Regions from separate parts of the Pseudomonas sp. AN-B15 genome, predicted to be linked through region 2. Evidence: predicted binding sites of a transcription regulator. Region 2 holds the regulator's gene; each other region holds the start of a gene.

Region 1 (3,209 bases), 690 kb from region 2:
GCATCCTGCGCGACATCCTCAACCTGTTGGTGGAGTACGGGATCAACGTGGCGCGCGGTGAGGTCGGCGGCGAGCACGGCAATGCGATCTACCTGCACTGCCCGAACCTGATCAACATTCAGTTCCAGGCGCTGCGGCCGAAGTTCGAAGCGATTGCCGGGGTATTTGGGGTCAAGCGCGTCGGGTTGATGCCCAGTGAGCGTCGGCACATGGAGTTGAACGCGTTGCTTGGCGCGCTGGAATTTCCGGTGCTGTCGATCGACATGGGCGGCTCGATCGTTGCCGCCAACCGCGCGGCCGCGCAGTTGCTCGGGGTGCGCGTGGACGAGGTGCCGGGGATTCCGCTGTCGCGCTACGCCGAGGATTTCGACCTGCCGGAACTGGTGCGCGCCAACAAGTCGCGAATCAACGGCATGCGCGTCAAGGTCAAGGGCGACATCTTTCTCGCCGACATCGCGCCGCTGCAATCGGAGCACGACGACAGCGAAGCCATGGCCGGTGCGGTGCTGACCCTGCACCGCGCCGACCGCGTCGGCGAGCGCATCTATAACGTGCGCAAACAGGAGCTGCGTGGCTTCGACAGTATCTTCCAGAGTTCGAAGGTGATGGCGGCGGTGGTGCGGGAGGCCCGGCGCATGGCGCCACTGGATGCGCCGCTATTGATCGAAGGCGAAACCGGCACCGGCAAAGAATTGCTGGCGCGGGCCTGTCACCTCGCCAGTCCGCGTGGGCAGTCGCCATTGATGGCACTCAACTGCGCGGGGCTGCCGGAGTCGATGGCCGAGACCGAACTGTTCGGCTACGGCCCCGGCGCGTTCGAAGGCGCGCGCGCCGAAGGCAAACTCGGTCTGCTGGAACTGACGGCGGGCGGTACGCTGTTTCTTGATGGCGTCGGCGAAATGAGCCCGCGCTTGCAGGTGAAGTTGCTGCGCTTTCTGCAGGACGGCTGCTTCCGCCGGGTCGGCAGCGATGAAGAGGTGTATCTGGATGTGCGGGTGATCTGCGCCACTCAGGTCGACTTGTCCGAGCTGTGCGCGCGCGGCGAGTTTCGTCAGGATCTGTATCACCGCTTGAATGTGCTGTCGCTGCACATCCCGCCGCTGCGCGAATGCCTCGACGGTTTGACCCCGCTGGTCGAGCACTTCCTCGATCAGGCCAGTCGGCAGATCGGTTGCTCGCTGCCGAAACTGGCGCCGGCGGCGATGGAGCGCCTCAGTCACTATCACTGGCCGGGCAACGTGCGGCAGCTGGAGAACGTGCTGTTTCAGGCGGTTTCGCTGTGTGACGGCGGCACGGTCAAGGCCGAGCATATTCGCTTGCCGGACTACGGCGTGCGTCAGCCGCTTGGCGATTTCTCGCTGGAGGGTGGGCTGGACGAAATCGTCGGGCGTTTTGAAAAAGCGGTGCTGGAGCGCTTGTATTCCGAGCACCCGAGCAGTCGGCAACTGGGTAAGCGGTTGGGGGTTTCGCACACCACCATTGCCAATAAGCTGCGCGAGTATGAAGTTGGTAAAGACCCCGAGAGTTAACAGTAACACTGTGGTGAAAAGAGCTTTTGTGGTGAGGGGATTTATCCCCGATGGGTGGCGAAGCCGCCCCAAACCCGGCAAATGCGGTCCATCCGATACACCATCAATGGATGGATTGGGGCTGCTGCGCAGCCCATCGGGGATAAATCCCCTCACCACAGGTTCTTTTTCCATCTGCAAAAATCGGGATTGCCGCCAAGCGGCATAACACCGCCGGTTTTTCGACTTCGATACATTTCAAATTTCCCCGCAAACCCCCTCAAGTCCTTTGTTTACCGGGCTGCAAGCCGCCAGAAAAAAGTTGGTCTGCAAATTGCTTATGGCTCAGCAGTACAGCGGTGGGCGGCAAACGTCCGGCATGCAGAGGAAAGAGTGTGGACAAGTACCTTTATGTGGCAATGACCGGCGCCAGTCAGAACGCACTGGCGCAAAAGGCCCATGCCAACAACCTGGCGAACATCTCCACCAATGGTTTTCAGCGCGACCTGGAGCAGGCGCGTTCGATGCCGGTGTTCGGTGACAGCTTTCCGGCGCGTGCGTTTGCCATGAGCGAACGGCCCGCCACTGATTTCACCGCCGGTTCGCTGGTGCAGACCGGCCGCGACCTCGACGTCGCCGTGACCGGCAACGGTTTTATCGCCGTGCAGAACCCCAACGGCGGCGAAAGCTACGTGCGCACCGGCAGCCTCAACATCGACGCCCTCGGCGTACTGCGCGCTGGCAACGGCATGCCGGTACTCGGCAACGGCGGTCCGATCGCCGTGCCGCCGGAGCAGCAGGTCGAAGTCGGTGAAGACGGCACCATCAGTATTCGTGCGATGGGCGAAGGCCCGCGCGTCATGGCGGAAGTCGACCGGATCAAACTGGTCAACCCGGACATCAAGAACCTCAACAAAGGCCTCGACGGCTCGATCTACACCAAGGACGGCCAGCCGGCGCCGGCCGACGCCAACGTCAAACTGGTGTCGGGTTTCCTTGAGTCGAGCAACGTCAATGCCGTGGAAGAAATGACCTCGGTGCTGGCCCTGGCCAAGCAGTTCGAGTTGCACGTCAAGATGATGAACACCGCCAAAGACGACGACCAGGCCATGGCTCGGGTCTTGCAGATCAGCTAATTATCAGAACGTCGCGCCGTAAAACAGGCGCACGAGGAGAATCGAATGCTTCCGGCTCTATGGGTTGCCAAAACCGGTCTGTCCGCCCAGGACACCAACCTGACCACCATTTCCAACAACCTGGCGAACGTCTCGACCACGGGTTTCAAGCGTGACCGTGCCGAGTTCCAGGACCTGCTGTATCAGATCAAGCGTCAGCCAGGCGCCCAGTCGACCCAGGACAGCGAACTGCCATCGGGTCTGCAACTGGGTACCGGTGTGCGCATCGTCGGCACCCAGAAAAACTTCACCGCCGGCAGCCTGCAAACCACCGAGCAGCCGCTGGACATGGCCATCGACGGTCGCGGTTTCTTCCAGATCCTGCAGCCGGACGGCACCACGTCCTACACCCGTGACGGTACTTTCCACCTCGACTCCAACGGCCAGATCGTCAACGCCAGCGGTTTCGCCCTGGAGCCGGCCATCGTCATCCCGAACAACGCCCAGAGCTTCACTGTCGGCACCGACGGCACCGTGTCGATCACGGTGCCAGGCAACCCGGCCGCTCAGGTGATCGGCAACCTGC
Region 2 (3,209 bases):
AAGCTCAGCACCTGGCCAAGGCCTATAAAAGCCGCCAGGTCGTGCGTGACGTCAGCCTGTCGATCGACAGCGGCCAGATCGTCGGCCTGCTCGGCCCGAACGGCGCCGGCAAGACCACCTGCTTCTACATGATCGTCGGCCTGGTGCAGGCCGATCAGGGCCGCGTACTGATCGACGATCTGGACGTCAGCCACCAGCCGATGCACGGTCGCGCCAAGGCCGGTATCGGCTATCTGCCGCAAGAAGCATCGATCTTCCGCAAACTGTCAGTGGCCGACAACATCATGGCGATCCTCGAGACCCGTCAGGAGCTCGACAAGGCCGGTCGTCGCAAGGAGCTGGAAAGCCTGCTGCAGGAGTTCCATATCAGCCACATCCGCGACAACCTCGGCATGAGCCTGTCCGGTGGTGAACGCCGTCGGGTGGAAATCGCCCGCGCCCTGGCAACCGCCCCGAAATTCATCCTGCTCGACGAACCGTTCGCCGGTGTCGACCCGATCTCGGTCGGCGACATCAAGCAGATCATCCATCACCTCAAGGCCAAGGGCATCGGTGTGCTGATCACCGACCATAACGTGCGTGAGACGCTGGATATCTGCGAGACCGCCTACATCGTCAACGACGGTCAACTGATCGCTGAAGGCGATGCGGCAACCATCCTTGCCAACGACCTGGTGAAGGAAGTGTACCTGGGCCACGAGTTCCGCCTCTAAAGCGCGAGCGCATTCGGCCAGCCGTCCGGGTGCTGTAACGTTGAAGCGCTTTTTTTATACGCTTTATTGTTACAGCGCTCTAGGCAAACACGACAGTTTCAGGCATATAATTTGCTTAAGTTTGGCGCTTCGGCGCCCTGTAGTGGATGGCGCATGCGCGCCGGCGAATAAGGTGTTAAGCCCCTGCCATGAAACCATCGCTAGTCTTGAGAATGGGCCAGCAGCTGACGATGACACCGCAGCTGCAACAGGCCATCCGCCTGCTCCAATTGTCGACCCTGGATCTGCAACAGGAAATCCAGGAGGCCCTGGAATCCAATCCGATGCTCGAGCGCCAGGAAGAAGGCGACGACTTCGACAACTCCGATCCATTGGCCGACAACGCCGAACAAAAACCCAACACCGAGATTCAGGAACCCTCCTATCAGGAAACCGCCCCGACGGTGGACAACCTGGAGGAAGGCGAATGGAACGAGCGCATTCCTAACGAATTGCCCGTCGATACCGCCTGGGAAGACGTCTACCAGACCAGCGCCAGCAGCCTGCCCAGCAGCGATGACGACGAGTGGGATTTCACCACCCGCACCTCCGCCGGGGAAAGCCTGCAAAGCCATCTGCTGTGGCAACTGAACCTGGCGCCGATGTCCGACACCGACCGCCTGATCGCCGTGACCCTGATCGATTGCATCAACAATCAGGGTTATCTCGACGAAACCCTCGAAGAAATTCTCGACGCCTTTGATCCGGAACTCGACATCGAGCTGGACGAGATCGAAGCCGTCCTGCACCGCATCCAGCAATTCGAACCCGCCGGCATCGGCGCGCGCAACCTCGGTGAATGCCTGTTGCTGCAACTGTGTCAGCTCCCGGCCAAGACTCCTTGGCTGACCGAAGCCAAGCGTCTGGTCAGCGATTACATCGATCTGCTTGGCAATCGCGACTACAGCCAGCTGATGCGACGCATGAAGCTCAAGGAAGACGAGCTGCGTCAGGTCATCGAACTGGTGCAGAGCCTCAATCCGCGCCCGGGTTCACAGATCGAATCCACCGAAGCCGAGTACGTGGTGCCTGACGTGATTGTGCGCAAGGACAACGAACGCTGGCTGGTCGAGCTGAATCAGGAGTCGGTGCCTCGTCTGCGGGTCAATGCGCAGTACGCCGGGTTCGTGCGGCGCGCCGACACCAGCGCCGACAACACCTTCATGCGCAATCAGCTGCAGGAAGCGCGCTGGTTCATCAAGAGCCTGCAAAGCCGCAATGAAACCCTGATGAAGGTGGCCACCCAGATCGTCGAGCACCAACGTGGCTTCCTGGAATACGGCGACGAAGCCATGAAACCGTTGGTCCTGCATGACATCGCCGAGGCGGTCGGCATGCACGAATCGACGATTTCCCGGGTCACCACGCAGAAATTCATGCATACCCCTCGGGGCATTTATGAACTGAAATACTTTTTCTCCAGCCACGTCAGCACCTCCGAAGGCGGTGAATGCTCATCCACGGCGATCCGCGCGATCATCAAAAAACTGGTCGCGGCGGAAAATCAGAAAAAGCCATTGAGTGACAGCAAGATCGCTGGTTTACTGGAGGCACAAGGCATTCAGGTGGCTCGCCGCACCGTCGCCAAGTACCGTGAATCCCTCGGGATCGCGCCTTCGAGCGAACGCAAGCGGTTGATGTAAGCCACGTTACAGCGTTCCAGTGGCAGGCTATCCGGCCTGCCGCTTTATGCACTGGCAACGAAGGAGAAGCTGTATGCAAGTCAACATCAGTGGACACCAACTGGAAGTGACCGAACCTCTGCGCACCTACATCAACGAGAAACTCGAACGATTGGAGCGCCATTTCGACAAGATCACCAACGTGCAGGTCACGATGTGCGTCGAAAAGCTCAAGCAGAAAATCGAAGCCACCTTGCATATACCCGGCAGCGAAGTGGTCGCCAACGCAGAAGATACCGACATGTATGCTGCGATCGACTCACTGACCGACAAGCTGGATCGCCAACTCAAAAAGCATAAGGAAAAGACCCAGAGCCTCCTTCAGGGCGCAACCGGTCGTTAACACTCCCAACCCATGATCCGACTTGAAAGTATCCTGACCCCCGGCCGTTCCCTGGTGAACGTGCCGGGCGGCAGTAAAAAGAAAGCCCTCGAACAGATTGCCAACCTCGTCCATAAAGAAGTGCCGGATCTGGCCATGCAGGATGTGTTCGATGCGCTGATCGCCCGTGAGAAACTCGGTTCCACCGGTTTCGGCAACGGCATCGCCATTCCCCACTGTCGCCTCAAAGGCTGCGAAGCGCCTATCAGCGCATTGATGCACCTTGATGCCCCCATTGATTTCGATGCCATCGACGGCGCTCCGGTTGACTTGCTGTTTGTCCTGCTGGTCCCGGAAGCGGCCACCGATGCTCACCTGGAATTACTGCGCCAGATCGCCAGCATGCTCGATCGCAAGGAAGTGCGCGAAAAACTGCGCAGCGCACCGAGTAAC
Region 3 (3,209 bases), 1.4 Mb from region 2:
GCTGCAGCGGAACCGGCGTTGAAACCGAACCAGCCGACCCACAGCATCGCCGCGCCCATCAGGGTGTAACCGAGGTTGTGCGGCGCCATCGGGGTAGTCGGGAAGCCTTTACGCTTGCCCAAGACCAGGCAGGCGATCAGACCGGCCACACCGGCGTTGATGTGCACCACCGTGCCACCCGCGAAGTCGAGTACACCCCAGTCCCACATCAGGCCGCCGTTACCGGACCAGACCATGTGCGCGATCGGTGCATAGACCAGGGTGAACCAGATGCCCATGAAGATCAGCATCGCGGAAAACTTCATCCGCTCGGCGAACGCACCGACGATCAGCGCCGGGGTAATGATCGCGAAGGTCATCTGGAAGGTGATGAACACCGCCTCAGGGAACAGCGCCGCCGGGCCGGTCAGGCTCGAAGGCGTGACACCGGCGAGGAACGCCTTGCCCATGCCGCCGAAGAACGAGTTGAAGTTGACGACGCCCTGCTCCATGCCGGTGGTGTCGAACGCAATGCTGTAGCCATAAATGACCCACAGGATGCTGATCAGACCGGTAATGGCGAAGCATTGCATCATCACGGAAAGAATGTTTTTCGAGCGGACCATGCCGCCGTAGAACAGCGCCAGGCCCGGGATGGTCATGAACAGCACGAGGGCTGTCGAGGTGAGCATCCAGGCGGTATCGCCGGAATTGAGGACCGGGGCCGCCACTTCGTCTGCCGCCATTGCAAGGCCGGGCATTACGATGGACAACAGGGCTCCTAGCCCTGCGAATTTACGCAGAGTCATATTGTTTTCTCCTGGGGCGTTGGGTTTGTGGCGGCGCTTAGATCGCGTCGGTATCGGTTTCGCCGGTACGGATGCGAATCGCCTGTTCCAGATTGACCACGAAGATCTTGCCGTCACCGATCTTGCCGGTGTTGGCCGCTTTGGTTATCGCCTCGATAACCCGATCCAGATCCTTGTCGTCGATGGCCACGTCGATTTTCACCTTGGGCAGAAAATCGACCACATATTCCGCGCCGCGATACAGCTCGGTGTGACCCTTCTGCCGGCCGAAGCCTTTGACTTCAGTAACGGTAATGCCCTGCACGCCGATTTCGGACAGCGACTCGCGCACGTCGTCCAACTTGAACGGCTTGATGATGGCAGTGACTAGCTTCATGAAACTCTCTCCCGAATTGGTGGACTTGCCCCAGGAAAACAAACCCGACTCAAGTCTAAGCGCAGTGCCTGGCTTTGTAACGCATCGTCGGCCTTGCCTGCCCGACTGACGCCAGCTAACCGCTGCCGGCGAAACTCCCCGCTCCGCCTGCCGCACTGCATTCGTCACAGCGACTGCATCAGTGCATGGGTCACTACCGACTAAGCAGAAAGCTTGCCATCTCTCCAAATTCCTCTGATTTCAATCCTTTGGCCGCTGCCACAGGCGTTTGCACGAAAAACGCCCGACGGTTACGCACAACAACGGTGCGTTGCCGTCCGTCCGCTTGCGCGAAAAGCGTGCATCCGTGCCTGCGTCAATGACTATAGACACTGCGTGATACACTGCGCACCACTGTTTACAGGACACATCCCATGCTCGCGCCCAAAGACTTCCTCGACGCCCTGAGCGGCACTGCCTCCCGCCTGTTCAGCGGCGACACCCCGCTGCCAAAAGCCGAAATCGAAAGCCAGTTCAAGATGCTGCTGCAAAGTGCTTTCAGCAAACTGGATCTGGTGAGCCGTGAAGAATTCGATAGCCAGATGGTCGTCCTGGCTCGAACTCGCGCCCGCCTTGAAAGCCTTGAAGCCAAAGTCGCAGAACTGGAAGCCAGGCTGACGCCGCCGGCCGAGTAAGACTGCAGCCGCCGGGCCGAGACGCCTTCAAGTTTGCGAATAGACATCAAACCGCCCCCGCCGAGGCAGGAGCGGTTTCCGTCAGATCAATCCTCTACAACGAATTATTCCAACGGTCTCGCAGAAACTCGTACAGGCGAAAAGCCCATAACGCGATTCTGACGAGGCGCCACCTATGTTTAAGAAACTTGGACATACTTTGGCCCTCCTTGCGTGGGGCCAAACCTCCGATGCACTTTCCGGCGTACGAACATCTTCGGGACTACACACGAGTGTGTCCGCCAAGGCGGCCGGGTGTGGGTTCCCCAAAAACAGCACCGGCACGGGTCTCATACCGTGTCGAGGAACATGAAATCTTTAGCTCCCGACCACACTTCACGAAAACTCGAGGAGTGGGCATCGTCGCCGGGGATGTTATGCCGGTAGTTCGAAGGGGACTTAAACAAGTTGTATCAAGTGATTAAGCAATGTTTCACACCTTAATGAGTCAATCATTTCAAGGTGATATTGACTTTGGACAAATGATGTCGGTGCTTGCGTCAACGTGAAAACGTGCATAACCTGCACATACACGAGTGTGTCCGCAAAGGATACGCAGGCCTTGGCCTCACCGAAGCCTGCAAACTGAAAACCGTCTACTCAAGGCGGTTTTTTTTCGCCTCGAAATTGGTTGACCTCCTCCCGCAACATCCAGTGAAAGTTCGCGCGCGCCAGCTCCCCTTTCCCCGACTACCCTTCAAAAACCCGCAGGAAGCGGCCCCCGATTCAGCTCAAGGAACGACCATGTCCCTGTCCATCGTCCACAGTCGCGCCCAGATAGGCGTGGATGCACCCGCCGTTACCGTCGAAGTTCATCTGGCCAACGGCCTGCCGTCGCTGACCATGGTCGGCCTGCCCGAGGCGGCGGTGAAGGAGAGCAAGGATCGGGTGCGCAGCGCGATCATCAATTCCGGGCTGCAGTTTCCGGCGCGGCGGATCACCCTGAATCTGGCGCCGGCGGATTTGCCCAAGGACGGCGGGCGGTTCGATCTGGCGATTGCCTTGGGGATTCTGTCGGCAAGTGTGCAGGTGCCGTGTCTCACGCTGGATGAGGTGGAATGCCTCGGTGAACTGGCGCTGTCCGGCGCGGTGCGGCCGGTGCGCGGGGTGTTGCCAGCGGCGCTGGCGGCGCGCAAGGCCGGGCGGGCCCTGGTGGTGCCGCGGGCGAATGCCGAGGAGGCCTGTCTGGCTTCTGGCCTGAAAGTGTTTGCGGTGGATCATCTGCTGGAAGCCGTGGCGCATTTCAACGGACATACTCCGGTCGAGCCTTATGTCTCGGACGGGCTGATCCACGCGGCGAAACCTTATCCCGACCTCAACGAAGTGCAAGGG

The links. The regulator sigma-54, encoded in region 2, starts transcription at its own class of promoters, with help from an activator protein. The targets are predictions, from matches to a motif close to ANTGGCATNNANNTTGCTNT.
Region 1: a site for sigma-54 is predicted at 1,830-1,849, ahead of GTQ41_RS07830 (flagellar basal body rod protein FlgF). Genes of this name have one in related genera too.
Region 3: a site for sigma-54 is predicted at 1,366-1,385, ahead of glnK (P-II family nitrogen regulator). Genes of this name have one in related genera too.

Annotation. Positions count from the first base shown of each region.
Region 1 covers NZ_CP049737.1:1,695,997-1,699,205, forward strand. Annotated here, with positions in the region: gene GTQ41_RS07825 (sigma-54-dependent phenylalanine hydroxylase transcriptional regulator PhhR) at 1-1,529, shown strand, start outside; gene GTQ41_RS07830 (flagellar basal body rod protein FlgF) at 1,904-2,644, shown strand; gene flgG (flagellar basal-body rod protein FlgG) at 2,690-3,209, shown strand, end outside.
Region 2 covers NZ_CP049737.1:1,002,896-1,006,104, reverse strand. Annotated here, with positions in the region: gene lptB (LPS export ABC transporter ATP-binding protein) at 1-713, shown strand, start outside; gene GTQ41_RS04345 (RNA polymerase factor sigma-54) at 902-2,395, shown strand; gene raiA (ribosome-associated translation inhibitor RaiA) at 2,469-2,777, shown strand; gene ptsN (PTS IIA-like nitrogen regulatory protein PtsN) at 2,790-3,209, shown strand, end outside.
Region 3 covers NZ_CP049737.1:5,918,197-5,921,405, forward strand. Annotated here, with positions in the region: gene GTQ41_RS26880 (ammonium transporter) at 1-788, opposite strand, end outside; gene glnK (P-II family nitrogen regulator) at 826-1,164, opposite strand; gene GTQ41_RS26890 (accessory factor UbiK family protein) at 1,578-1,838, shown strand; partial or broken gene GTQ41_RS26895 (YifB family Mg chelatase-like AAA ATPase) at 2,622-3,209, shown strand, end outside.